4 regions of the Phytobacter sp. V69 genome follow, and region 1 is predicted to be linked to each of the others. Evidence: predicted binding sites of a transcription regulator. Region 1 holds the regulator's gene; each other region holds the start of a gene.
The links. Region 1 encodes sigma-54, which starts transcription at its own class of promoters, with help from an activator protein. Its sites were predicted from a motif close to GTTGGCACANNTTTCGCTNT; they were not measured.
Positions count from the first base shown of each region.

Region 1 (3,172 bases):
AGGCGATAGGTGTTTCCAGCTGCACAAAAACGCCCACGGCGCGAAGGGTATCTTCTTCGAGCTTACCGTGAGGGATCGCGATACCGTTACCAATACCGGTACTGCCCATTTTCTCGCGCGTCAGGATCGCTTCGAAAACCACTTGTGGTGGCAGGCTCAACTGTTTTGCAGCCATTTCACTGATGATTTCCAGCGCACGTTTTTTGCTCTGGCAGTGAACGCCACTACGGGTACATTCCTGGTTAAGGACATTGCTCAATTGAAGAGCGGAATCGTTGTTCATCATAATTTCACCTAAGCATCGCCAGTGCAGACACCCTGCCGGGTTACGACAGGGTGATACGCGCCAGACGAGAGCCCGGACAATTAGTGTTGTTTCAGTTTATCTTTATGCTTCGTAAGTTGCCGCGCCAGTTTATCAATTAAAACGTCGATGGCAGCGTACATGTCTTGACCTTCCGCACTCGCATGAATCTCACCCCCGTTCACATGCAGGGTTGCGTCCGAGATATGAGTCACTTTCTCCACTTTCAACACAACATAGACCTGATTGATCCTTTCGAAATACTGTTCGAGTTTGGCAAATTTCGCGGTGACGAATTCGCGCAGGGACTCGGTTATCTCGACGTTATGTCCTGTGATGTTAAGCTGCATAGTGTCTTCCTTATCGGTTAGGTCACACCAGCTGTTTACGCTGATTAGACGGCGGAATGGATAAAGACTCTCGATACTTCGCAACGGTTCGCCGCGCTACCATAATGCCCTGGTCAGAGAGCATGGTAGTCAGCTTACTGTCGCTCAACGGCTTCGCAGGATTCTCTGCGGCAATTAATTTCTTCACCAGTGCCCGGATAGCCGTTGACGAGGCTTCGCCGCCGCCTTCGGTATTCACATGGCTGGAGAAGAAATACTTAAGCTCAAAGATGCCACGCGGACTGTGCAGATATTTTTGGGTCGTGACACGGGAAATCGTGGATTCGTGCATCTCGACGGCCTGAGCGATATCCGCCAGCACCATCGGTTTCATAAACTCTTCGCCCTGTTCGAAGAACGCCTGCTGCTGTTCAACAATGCAGCGGCTTACCCTCAACAGGGTATCATTTCGGCTCTCAAGGCTTTTGATCAGCCATTTCGCTTCCTGCAGATTACTGCGGATAAACTGGCTGTCGGCATCGTTACGTGCACCACCGCACATGGAGGCGTAGTGCTGGTTGATTTGCAGACGCGGAATGCTGTCGGAGTTTAGCTCGACCGTCCAGCGCCCGTTGTGCTTGCGGACCAGAACGTCAGGAATGACATATTCTGGTTCACCCGTCTGGATTGACTGGCCGGGGCGTGGGTCGAGAGACTGGATTAAATTGACTGCCTCTTTCAGCACCTCTTCTTTCAGGCGCGTCACACGCATCAGCGTGCGGAAGTCGTGATTGGCGAGCAGATCCAGATGATCGCTGATAATTAAACGCGCTTCATCGCACCAGGGCGTATCCCTGGCAAACTGAGAAAGCTGGATCAACAGGCAATCGCGCAGATCTTTAGCGGCAACGCCGACCGGATCGAAACGCTGGATACGTTTCAGCACCGCTTCGACTTCATCCATGCCGATCTCTTCATCGCCCATACTTTCCAGAATATCTTCCAGCGGAACGGTGAGATAACCCGTGTCATCAACGGCGTCGACAATGGAGGTCGCTATGGCACGATCGGTGTCTGAGAATGGCGTGAGTCCCACCTGCCACATCAGGTAATCCTGCAGCGACTGGGTGGTTTCGCCCTGATAAATGGGGAGTTCATCGTCAAGATAATCGGTGCTGCTGCCGGAAGGGGTGCCCGCAGTATAGATTTCGTCCCAGCTGGCATCCAGCGGCAGCTCTTCGGGCATCTCTTTTTGCTCGAGGGCGTCGACGGTATCAAGGCTTTCATTATCCTGGGATTGTTGCGCATCCACTTCTTCGTGAAGATCGGTTTGCTCAAGCAATGGGTTACTCTCCAGAGCTTGCTGGAGTTCTTGCTGGAGTTCCAACGTGGACAGCTGCAGCAGGCGGATGGCCTGTTGCAGCTGTGGCGTCATGGCTAGCTGTTGGCTAAGCCGTAATTGCAAACCTTGCTTCATATTCAGAGCAGTACTCTCCGACTAAACACGTCAATAAACCCTACCCTATCAGAGTCTGAAGTCTTCCCCAAGATATACGCGCTTAACGTGTTCGTCTTCAAGGATTTGCTGAGGCGTGCCGTGCGCGATCAAATGGCCCTGACTGACGATATAAGCCCGTTCACAAACCGCCAGCGTCTCACGAACGTTGTGGTCGGTAATCAACACGCCAAGCCCGCTATCGCGCAGGTGCTCAATGATGCGTTTGATATCAATAACCGATATCGGGTCAACGCCGGCAAAAGGTTCATCCAGCAGGATAAATTTAGGGTTTGCAGCCAGCGCACGGGCGATTTCAACACGGCGGCGTTCACCACCGGAAAGCGCCTGGCCCATATTGTCGCGCAGATGCTCAATATGGAACTCTTCCATCAGCTCGTTCGCTCGATCCACGCGCTGTTCAGACGTCAGATCATCACGAATCTGCAGGACTGCCATCAGATTGTCAAATACGCTCAGGCGGCGGAAAATCGAGGCTTCCTGCGGTAAATAACCAATGCCACGACGCGCTCGCGCATGCAGTGGCAGCAGGCTGATATCTTCATCGTCGATGATGATATTGCCCGCATCGCGCGACACGATACCCACGACCATGTAGAACGTTGTGGTTTTACCTGCACCGTTAGGTCCGAGCAGCCCGACAATTTCGCCTGAATTAACGGTCAGACTGACATCTTCCACCACACGGCGGCCTTTGTAGGCCTTGGCGAGATTCTTTGCAGTTAATGTTGCCATAACGAATTAGTTACTCTTTTTTTGCGCCGGAGCCGGGGTCTGATTGTTGCTCTTATCCTGCAACTGTGACGGCACCAGAACCGTCGTCACGCGTTTGCCTTTATCGCTGAAAGCCTGCATTTTCTGCTCTTTCACCAGATAGGTAATTTTGTCGCCCTTGATGTTGCTATCAAGCTGTTCCAGGTAGGCATTGCCTGTCAGGACCACGAAATCTTTTTCCAGTTCGTAATGCATCTGGGACGCGTGGCCTTTCACCGGCTTGCCGTTATCCTGCATCTGGTAAAACGT
Region 1 covers NZ_CBFFRL010000002.1:51,944-55,115, forward strand. Annotated here, with positions in the region: gene ptsN (PTS IIA-like nitrogen regulatory protein PtsN) at 1-286, opposite strand, end outside; gene hpf (ribosome hibernation promoting factor) at 367-654, opposite strand; gene rpoN (RNA polymerase factor sigma-54) at 677-2,110, opposite strand; gene lptB (LPS export ABC transporter ATP-binding protein) at 2,159-2,884, opposite strand; gene lptA (lipopolysaccharide ABC transporter substrate-binding protein LptA) at 2,891-3,172, opposite strand, start outside.

Region 2 (3,172 bases), on a different contig from region 1:
GGATTGCGGCGGCAGCGGAAGTGTCCGGCCCGGCGCTGATCAGCTACTTTATCGACAACATGGTGGCGAAAAGCTACCTGCCGGTTGGCCTGGTCGCGGGCATGGTCATGGTCTATATTTGCCTGCAGGTGCTGGCGGCCGGGCTGCATTACGCCCAGGCCTTACTGTTTAACGAGGCTGCCGTCGGCGTGGTGCAGCGGTTGCGTACCGACGTGATGGACGCCGCGCTCCGTCAGCCGCTGAGCGCGTTCGACACCCAGCCGGTCGGGCAGATTATTTCGCGCGTCACCAACGACACCGAAGTGATCCGTGATCTCTACGTCACAGTAGTGGCGACGGTACTGCGCAGCGCGGCGTTGATTGGCGCAATGCTGGTGGCGATGTTCAGCCTCGACTGGCGCATGGCGCTGGTCGCTATCTGCATCTTCCCGGCGGTTATCATCGTGATGCTGATTTATCAGCGTTACAGCACGCCGATTGTGCGCCGGATGCGGGCTTACCTGGCGGATATTAATGATGGTTTCAACGAAGTCATCAATGGGATGAGCGTGATTCAGCAATTCCGCCAGCAGGCGCGTTTTGGTGAGCGCATGGGGTCGGCAAGCCGTTCCCACTATCTGGCGCGTATGCAGACGCTGCGCCTCGACGGTTTCTTGCTGCGCCCGTTGCTGAGCCTCTTCTCCGCGTTGATTTTGTGCGGTCTGTTGATGCTGTTCGGCTTTAGCTCGGTCGGCACGATGGAAGTGGGGGTGCTGTATGCCTTTATTAGCTACCTGGGTCGCCTGAATGAGCCGTTGATTGAGCTGACGACCCAGCAGTCGATGCTCCAGCAGGCAGTGGTGGCCGGGGAGCGCGTCTTTGAACTGATGGACTGTCCGCGTCAGGCCTATGGTTATGACGATGAGCCACTGAAAAGCGGATCTATTGATATCAACGATGTCTCCTTTGCCTATCGTGATGACAGCCTGGTGTTGCAGGACATCAGCCTGAACGTACCTCCCCGTAGTTTTGTGGCGCTGGTGGGGCATACCGGCAGCGGTAAAAGTACGCTGGCGAACCTGCTGATGGGGTACTACCCGCTGACCAAAGGGGAAATCCGCCTGGATGGTCGACCGCTTTCCTCCCTAAGCCACAGCGCATTGCGCAAAGGGGTGGCGATGGTGCAACAGGATCCGGTTGTGATGGCGGATACCTTCTTTGCCAACGTCACGCTGGGGCGCGATATTTCCGAAGAGCAGGTCTGGCACGCGCTTGAAGTTGTACAACTGGCTGAGCTGGCGCGCGAAATGCCGGAGGGGATTCACACCCGCCTGGGCGAGCAGGGGAATAATCTCTCTGTCGGGCAGAAACAGTTGCTGGCGCTGGCGCGCGTGCTGGTGGATACGCCGCAGATCCTGATTCTGGATGAGGCAACGGCGAACATCGATTCGGGCACCGAGAAAGCGATTCAGCAGGCGCTGGTAGCGGTCAGGCAGCACACGACGCTGGTGGTGATCGCACACCGACTGTCGACGATTGTCGAAGCGGAAACCATCCTGGTCCTCAATCGCGGTCAGGCCGTTGAACGCGGTACGCATCAGCAACTGCTTGAGGCAAAAGGGCGTTACTGGCAGATGTATCAACTGCAACTGGCGGGAGAAGAGCTTGCCGCCAGCGTGCGAGAAGAATCGCTAATCGCCTGATGCACCAAAATTAAGCACGCTACTAACAGGATCCTCTGTTGGTGCAAAAAAGTAACGCATCGCGCACTGTCGTGGTGCGTTTTTCTTTTCCAGGAACAATCTGAACCATTCCCATTTTCATCCCTGTGCAATCTCATCCTTCTTATACGGCTTAACAGCCTGAAATTTGCCCGTTTTTCATTTTTGGCACACCGCTTGCAATATCTATTGCGTGTTAGCTGCGGCCATTATCGATTTTCGACTGGAGGGGGATCTATGAAGCTGGTTACCGTGGTGATTAAGCCATTTAAACTGGAAGACGTTCGTGAAGCACTGTCTTCAATTGGTATTCAAGGGTTAACCGTGACCGAAGTGAAAGGTTTCGGGCGTCAGAAAGGGCACGCTGAGTTGTACCGCGGTGCGGAGTACAGCGTTAACTTCCTGCCGAAAGTGAAGATTGATGTGGCGATTGCTGACGATCAGCTCGATGAAGTGATTGATGTCATTAGCAAAGCGGCCTACACCGGCAAAATTGGCGACGGCAAAATTTTCGTTGCCGAGCTGCAACGCGTCATTCGTATTCGTACCGGCGAAGCCGACGAAGCGGCACTGTAATACCTGGCACACCGTGAGGGGATGGGTAAAATGAAGAAAGCAATATTAAAAACGGGTCTGGCCTCGCTGGCCTCGCTGGCACTGCTGCCGGGCCTGGCTATGGCAGCCGATCCGGTCGTCGTCGATAAAGCCGACAATGCCTTTATGATGATTTGCACCGCACTGGTGCTGTTCATGACAATTCCGGGCATTGCCCTGTTCTATGGCGGCTTAATCCGCGGTAAAAACGTCCTCTCTATGCTGACGCAGGTGGCGGTTACGTTTGCACTGGTGTGCGTACTGTGGGTAGTTTATGGCTACTCTCTGGCCTTCGGCACTGGCGGTAGCTTCTTCGGCAGCTTCGACTGGGTGATGCTAAAAAATATCGAACTGAAAGCGCTGATGGGGAGCTTCTATCAGTACATTCACGTCGCGTTCCAGGGCTCGTTTGCCTGTATTACCGTCGGCCTGATCGTCGGTGCGTTAGCTGAACGTATCCGTTTCTCTGCGGTACTGATTTTCGTTGTGGTATGGCTGACGCTGTCCTATGTACCGATTGCCCACATGGTATGGGGTGGCGGTCTGCTGGCAACCCATGGCGCGCTGGATTTCGCGGGTGGTACGGTTGTTCACATCAATGCCGCAGTGGCGGGCCTGGTGGGTGCTTACCTGATTGGCAAACGTGTTGGTTTTGGCAAAGAAGCGTTTAAACCGCACAACCTGCCGATGGTGTTTACTGGTACGGCTATCCTCTACTTCGGTTGGTTCGGTTTCAACGCCGGTTCTGCAAGTGCGGCGAACGAGATTGCTGCTCTGGCATTCGTGAACACCGTCGTGGCAACGGCAGGAGCAATCCTCTCCTGGGTCTTTGGTGAGTGGGCGCTGCGTGGCAAACCGTCTCTTTTGGGTGCTTGTTC
Region 2 covers NZ_CBFFRL010000042.1:729-3,900, reverse strand. Annotated here, with positions in the region: gene ACSZPU_RS08235 (SmdB family multidrug efflux ABC transporter permease/ATP-binding protein) at 1-1,682, shown strand, start outside; gene glnK (P-II family nitrogen regulator) at 1,938-2,276, shown strand; gene amtB (ammonium transporter AmtB) at 2,307-3,172, shown strand, end outside.
Region 2: glnK (P-II family nitrogen regulator) is a predicted target of sigma-54. The motif match lies at 1,865-1,884, and genes of this name have one in related genera.

Region 3 (3,172 bases), on a different contig from region 1:
GGCGCTCAAGTGGGACGAAGGTCAGCTGCTGGATACGCTGAAAGTTTACCTCAACGCCAGTCAGCCGGAATTGGGCAAATCACAGCTCATCATCTGGCCGGAATCTGCGATTTCCGATCTTGAAATCAACCAGCAGCGTTTCCTGGGCATGATGGATGATTTGATGCGCACAAATGACAGTACGCTCATCACCGGGATTGTGGATGCTCGTCTTAACCAGCAGAACCGTTACGACACCTACAACACCATCATCACCCTCGGCAAAGACAGCGCGTACAGCTATAGCTCGACCGATCGCTATAACAAAAATCACCTGGTGCCGTTTGGCGAATTTGTCCCGCTGGAATCAATCCTCCGTCCGCTGGCGCCGTTCTTTGACCTGCCGATGTCGTCATTCAGCCGTGGACCCTATGTTCAGCCTCCGCTGTCGGCACACGGTTACAAGCTGACCCCGGCGGTCTGCTACGAAATTATCCTTGGCGAGCAGGTGCGCGATAATTTCCGCCCGGATACCGATTTCCTGCTGACTATCTCGAATGATGCCTGGTTTGGTAAGTCGATAGGCCCATGGCAGCACTTCCAGATGGCGCGTATGCGTTCGCTGGAGCTGGCACGTCCGTTACTGCGCAGCACCAATAACGGCATTACAGCGGTGATTGGGCCAACCGGTGAAATCCAGGCGATGATCCCGCAATTTACCCGCCAGGTACTGACCGCGAAAGTGACGCCAACTTCCGGCATGACACCTTATGCCCGCATGGGGAACTGGCCGCTGTGGGCTCTGACCGCGCTGCTCGGTTTTGGCGCACTGATCATGAGCCTGAGACAACGCCGCAAATAGTTTTTCCTCCTGAGCCCTCTTCCACAATGAAGAGGGCTTTTCCGTGATATTCCCCGCAAAAGCCATTTCTGGCACATCAATTGCTTTATAAATTCATGTAACTGCGATTTTCCCCGATGTGCGAAGAGCTCGCACCATGACGGATCGCACACAGCACCAAAATGGTGCAATGGAAGATTTTTGCCTTCAAACGGTGCGGTGCACTTCGCAAAAACAAACAATACCGCAGCAAAATCTTTACATTAAGCCAAACTAAATGCTAACAAACGCATACAACACTGCACGCATTTGCAGCAGGATATAACAAACACAACACTCACAATGGGTATCAATGCGTCTCTGGCGCGACGATAAAGGAGTTGGATATGCAATTACGTAAACTGGCCACAGCAATGCTGGTTATGGGAATGTCTGCCGGTCTGGCACATGCCGCTGATGAAGCGAAACCTGCTGATGCGGCCGCTCCGGCAGAGGCGCAACAGCCTACTCTGGAAAAAATTGCCAAAAACGGCGTGATCGTGGTCGGGCACCGTGAATCTTCCGTACCGTTCTCCTATTACGACAACGAACAAAAAGTCGTGGGTTACTCTCAGGACTACTCCAACGCTATCGTTGAAGCAGTGAAGAAAAAACTCAACAAACCCGATCTGGAAGTCAAACTGATTCCAATCACCTCACAAAACCGTATTCCGTTGCTGCAAAACGGCACCTTTGATTTCGAATGCGGCTCCACCACTAACAACGTGGAACGTCAGAAACAAGCGGCTTTCTCTGACACCATCTTCGTTGTTGGTACCCGTCTGTTGGCCAAAAAAGGCGGCGACATTAAAGATTTCCCGGATCTGAAAGGCAAAGCGGTGGTGGTGACCTCCGGTACAACCTCTGAGATCCTGCTGCACAAACTGAATGACGAGCAGAAAATGGATATGCGCATCATCAGCGCCAAAGACCATGGCGACTCTTTCCGTACCCTGGAAAGCGGCCGCGCCGTGGCCTTTATGATGGATGACGCCCTGCTGGCGGGTGAACGTGCAAAAGCGAAGAAACCGGACAACTGGGACATCGTGGGTAAACCGCAGTCTCACGAAGCCTACGGCTGTATGCTGCGTAAAAATGACCCGGAATTCAAAAAGCTGATGGACGACTCCATCGCTCAGGCACAGACCTCCGGCGAAGCGGCGAAATGGTTTGATAAGTGGTTCAAAAACCCAATCCCGCCGAAAAACATGAACATCAACTTTGACCTGTCTGATGACATGAAAGCGCTGTTCAAAGAACCGAACGATAAGGCTCTGAACTAATTAATTAAAAAGAATACACACATTTATTCATGTTGTATCAGGGCTGTACTGAGCCGCTCCCCAAAGGCCAACTAAAAACGTAATGGTCGGGGTAAGCAAAGGCAGCCCACGCAAAGCGGCGTGGCGAATGAAGTGTAGTCAGGGGCGGGATAGCCTGCCCTCTCGATTGTTGAAGCAGCACGGACAGACTATACGTTGAATGGTCGTTCCCCATTCGACGCGAACACAAGCTCTTCGCACAATCTTCGAGGGTAGCGCTGCTACCCTTTTTTTTCCGGAGTAGATTTATGTCCATAGACTGGAACTGGGGAATTTTCCTGCAACAAGCCCCGTTCGGCAACACAACCTATCTGGGCTGGCTATGGAGCGGTTTTCAGGTCACGATCGCGCTGTCGATCACTGCCTGGATCATCGCTTTTTTGGTTGGTTCTCTGTTTGGTATTCTGCGTACTGTTCCCAACCGCATCCTGTCGGGCATCGGCACCTGCTATGTGGAATTGTTCCGTAACGTCCCGTTAATCGTACAGTTCTTTACCTGGTATCTGGTGGTACCGGAACTGCTGCCGGAAAATATCGGTATGTGGTTCAAATCTGAACTGGACCCTAACATTCAATTCTTTGTCTCCTCGATGGTCTGCCTTGGCTTGTTCACTGCTGCGCGTGTTTGCGAGCAGGTTCGTGCAGCAATCCAGTCGCTGCCACGCGGGCAGAAGAACGCCGGTCTCGCCATGGGCCTGACGCTATCGCAAACGTACCGCTATGTTCTGCTGCCGAATGCGTATCGCGTGATTGTGCCGCCGATGACCTCTGAGATGATGAACCTGGTAAAAAACTCCGCTATCGCCTCCACTATCGGATTGGTGGATATGGCGGCACAGGCGGGTAAGCTGCTGGATTACTCTGCACACGCCTGGGAGTCTTTCACCGCGATTACCGTCGCGTACGTGTTAATTAACGCCTTCATTATGTTGGTGATGAATCTGGTAGAACGCAAAATTCGCCTGCCGGGCAATATGGGGGGCAAATAATG
Region 3 covers NZ_CBFFRL010000032.1:3,391-6,562, reverse strand. Annotated here, with positions in the region: gene lnt (apolipoprotein N-acyltransferase) at 1-841, shown strand, start outside; gene ACSZPU_RS06675 (amino acid ABC transporter substrate-binding protein) at 1,207-2,142, shown strand; gene ACSZPU_RS06670 (amino acid ABC transporter permease) at 2,430-3,170, shown strand; gene gltK (glutamate/aspartate ABC transporter permease GltK) at 3,170-3,172, shown strand, end outside.
Region 3: ACSZPU_RS06675 (amino acid ABC transporter substrate-binding protein) is a predicted target of sigma-54. The motif match lies at 909-928, and genes of this name have one in related genera.

Region 4 (3,172 bases), on a different contig from region 1:
CGCAGTCAGGAACTCGCGGTCTTCGCTCAGGCTGTTCAGTGCTTCTTCCAGAGAACCTGCAACCTGCGGGATTTCTTTCGCTTCTTCAGCTGGCAGGTCATACAGGTTTTTGTCCATTGCTTCGCCCGGGTGGATCTTGTTCTTGATACCGTCAAGACCAGCCATCAGCAGCGCTGCGAAGCACAGGTACGGGTTAGCAGCCGGGTCCGGGAAACGCACTTCGATACGACGTGCTTTCGGGGATGCAACCACCGGAATACGGATGGAAGCAGAACGGTTACGGGCAGAGTAAGCCAGCATTACCGGTGCTTCATAACCCGGGACCAGACGTTTGTAGGAGTTGGTGGTCGGGTTAGACAGGGCGTTGATCGCTTTAGCGTGTTTGATTACGCCGCCGATGTAGTACAGCGCCTGCTCAGACAGACCCGCATATTTGTCGCCAGAGAACAGGTTTACGCCGTTCTTGGACAGGGACATGTGGCAGTGCATACCGGAACCGTTATCACCGAACATTGGTTTCGGCATGAAGGTCGCGGTTTTACCGAAACGGTGCGCAACGTTGTGAACCACATATTTGTAGATCTGAATTTCGTCAGCTTTTTTGGTCATGGTGTTGAAGCGGGTTGCCACTTCGTTCTGACCAGCAGTTGCCACTTCGTGGTGATGAGCTTCAACAACCAGGCCCATCTCTTCCATCACCAGACACATGGTAGAACGCAGGTCTTGTGCAGAATCCACTGGCGGAACCGGGAAGTAACCACCTTTAACAGCCGGACGGTGACCTTTGTTACCGCCTTCGTATTTGGTGGAGGAGTTCCATGCGCCTTCGATATCATCGATAGCAACGTGGGAACCAGAAATAGAGCTGCCGAAACGTACGTCGTCGAACAGGAAGAATTCTGGTTCTGGTCCGAACAGAACGGTGTCTGCGATGCCAGTTGCGCGCAGGTATTCTTCAGCGCGTTTTGCGATGGAACGCGGGTCACGATCGTAGCCCTGCAGGGTACCTGGTTCCAGGATGTCGCAGCGGATGATCAGAGTCGGTTCTTCGTAGAACGGGTCAATGACAGCGGTAGAAGCGTCTGGCATCAGAACCATGTCAGATTCGTTAATGCCTTTCCAGCCGCCAATCGAGGAGCCGTCAAACATTTTGCCTTCTTCAAAGAATTCGGCATTCACCTGGTGAGCAGGGATCGTGACGTGCTGCTCTTTACCTTTGGTATCGGTAAAGCGCAAATCAACAAATTTCACTTCGTGCTCATTCAGCATCGTCAAAACGTGTTCAGCGGACATACTTAAACTCTCCCGGATTTTTCATTGTCGTCGTGGAAACGAGGTCTACAATTACGGCTCTAACCTGTCGTTGTTGCCATGAAAAAGATAAAGCGAAATCTATGCCAACTTTCAAATGTCACTAAAAAGGCGCTATTATGCGCACCATAGTGCAAAAGGGCTGCACCACGATGGTTATATTGCACCAATTCAGTGCCTGAATGTGAACGTCGAGCACTGAATTGGTGCAATTCCTGGTTAAGTAGCCCAATTTCGCTTCGTGAAAGCGATCACAAAGGAACTCTGCAATACTTGTTTGCGGGGGATGTTTGTGATCCTGTTTTGTAGTGCGATTAATCCGTGTACAATAACGCGCTATTTCTAAATGCCTGAGGCAAAGTTGTGATCGAAAATCTGCGTAACATCGCCATCATCGCGCACGTTGACCATGGTAAAACTACCCTGGTTGATAAGCTGCTGCAGCAATCCGGTACGTTCGATGCGCGTGCCGAAACTCAAGAGCGAGTGATGGACTCCAACGATTTGGAGAAAGAGCGTGGGATTACCATCCTGGCTAAAAACACCGCTATCAAATGGAATGATTACCGTATCAACATCGTTGATACCCCAGGGCACGCCGACTTCGGTGGCGAAGTTGAACGTGTCATGTCCATGGTAGATTCCGTTCTGTTGGTCGTTGATGCAATGGATGGTCCGATGCCGCAGACGCGCTTCGTGACCAAAAAAGCCTTTGCTCATGGCCTGAAACCTATTGTTGTTATCAACAAAGTTGACCGTCCGGGCGCGCGTCCTGACTGGGTTGTTGACCAGGTATTTGACCTGTTCGTTAACCTCGATGCGACCGACGAACAACTGGACTTCCCTATCGTTTACGCTTCTGCGCTGAACGGTATCGCGGGTCTGGATCACGAAGATATGGCGGAAGACATGACCCCGCTGTATCAGACTATTGTTGATCGTGTACCGGCTCCGAACGTTGACCTTGATGGCCCGCTGCAGATGCAAATCTCCCAGCTGGACTACAACAACTACGTTGGCGTCATCGGTATCGGCCGCATCAAACGTGGTAAAGTTAAGCCGAACCAGCAGGTCACTATCATTGATAGCGAAGGCAAAACCCGTAACGGTAAAGTCGGTAAAGTTCTGACCCATCTGGGCCTTGAGCGTATTGAGAGCGACATTGCAGAAGCAGGCGATATCATCGCAATCACCGGTCTGGGCGAGCTGAATATCTCCGACACCATCTGCGATACGCAGAATGTTGAAGCGCTGCCGGCGCTGTCTGTTGATGAGCCGACCGTTACCATGTTCTTCTGCGTTAACACCTCTCCGTTCTGCGGTAAAGAAGGTAAGTACGTTACCTCTCGTCAGATCCTTGACCGCCTGAACAAAGAGCTGGTGCACAACGTTGCGCTGCGCGTAGAAGAAACCGAAGACGCTGATGCATTCCGCGTTTCTGGTCGTGGTGAGCTGCACCTGTCTGTTCTGATCGAAAACATGCGTCGTGAAGGTTTCGAAATGGCGGTTTCCCGTCCGAAAGTTATCTTCCGCGAAATCGACGGCCGTAAACAAGAGCCGTTCGAAAACGTAACGCTGGACGTTGAAGAGCAGCATCAGGGTTCTGTGATGCAGGCTCTGGGTGAGCGTAAAGGCGACCTGAAAAACATGAATCCAGATGGCAAAGGCCGCGTACGTCTCGACTACGTGATCCCAAGCCGTGGCCTGATCGGCTTCCGTTCTGAGTTCATGACCATGACTTCCGGTACTGGTCTGCTGTACTCCACTTTCAGCCACTACGATGACGTTCGTGCGGGTGATGTCGGTCAGCGTCAGAACGGTGTTCTGATCTCCAACGGCCAGGGTAAAGCGGTTGCGTTTG
Region 4 covers NZ_CBFFRL010000096.1:932-4,103, reverse strand. Annotated here, with positions in the region: gene glnA (glutamate--ammonia ligase) at 1-1,293, opposite strand, end outside; gene typA (ribosome-dependent GTPase TypA) at 1,675-3,172, shown strand, end outside.
Region 4: glnA (glutamate--ammonia ligase) is a predicted target of sigma-54. The motif match lies at 1,383-1,402, and genes of this name have one in related genera.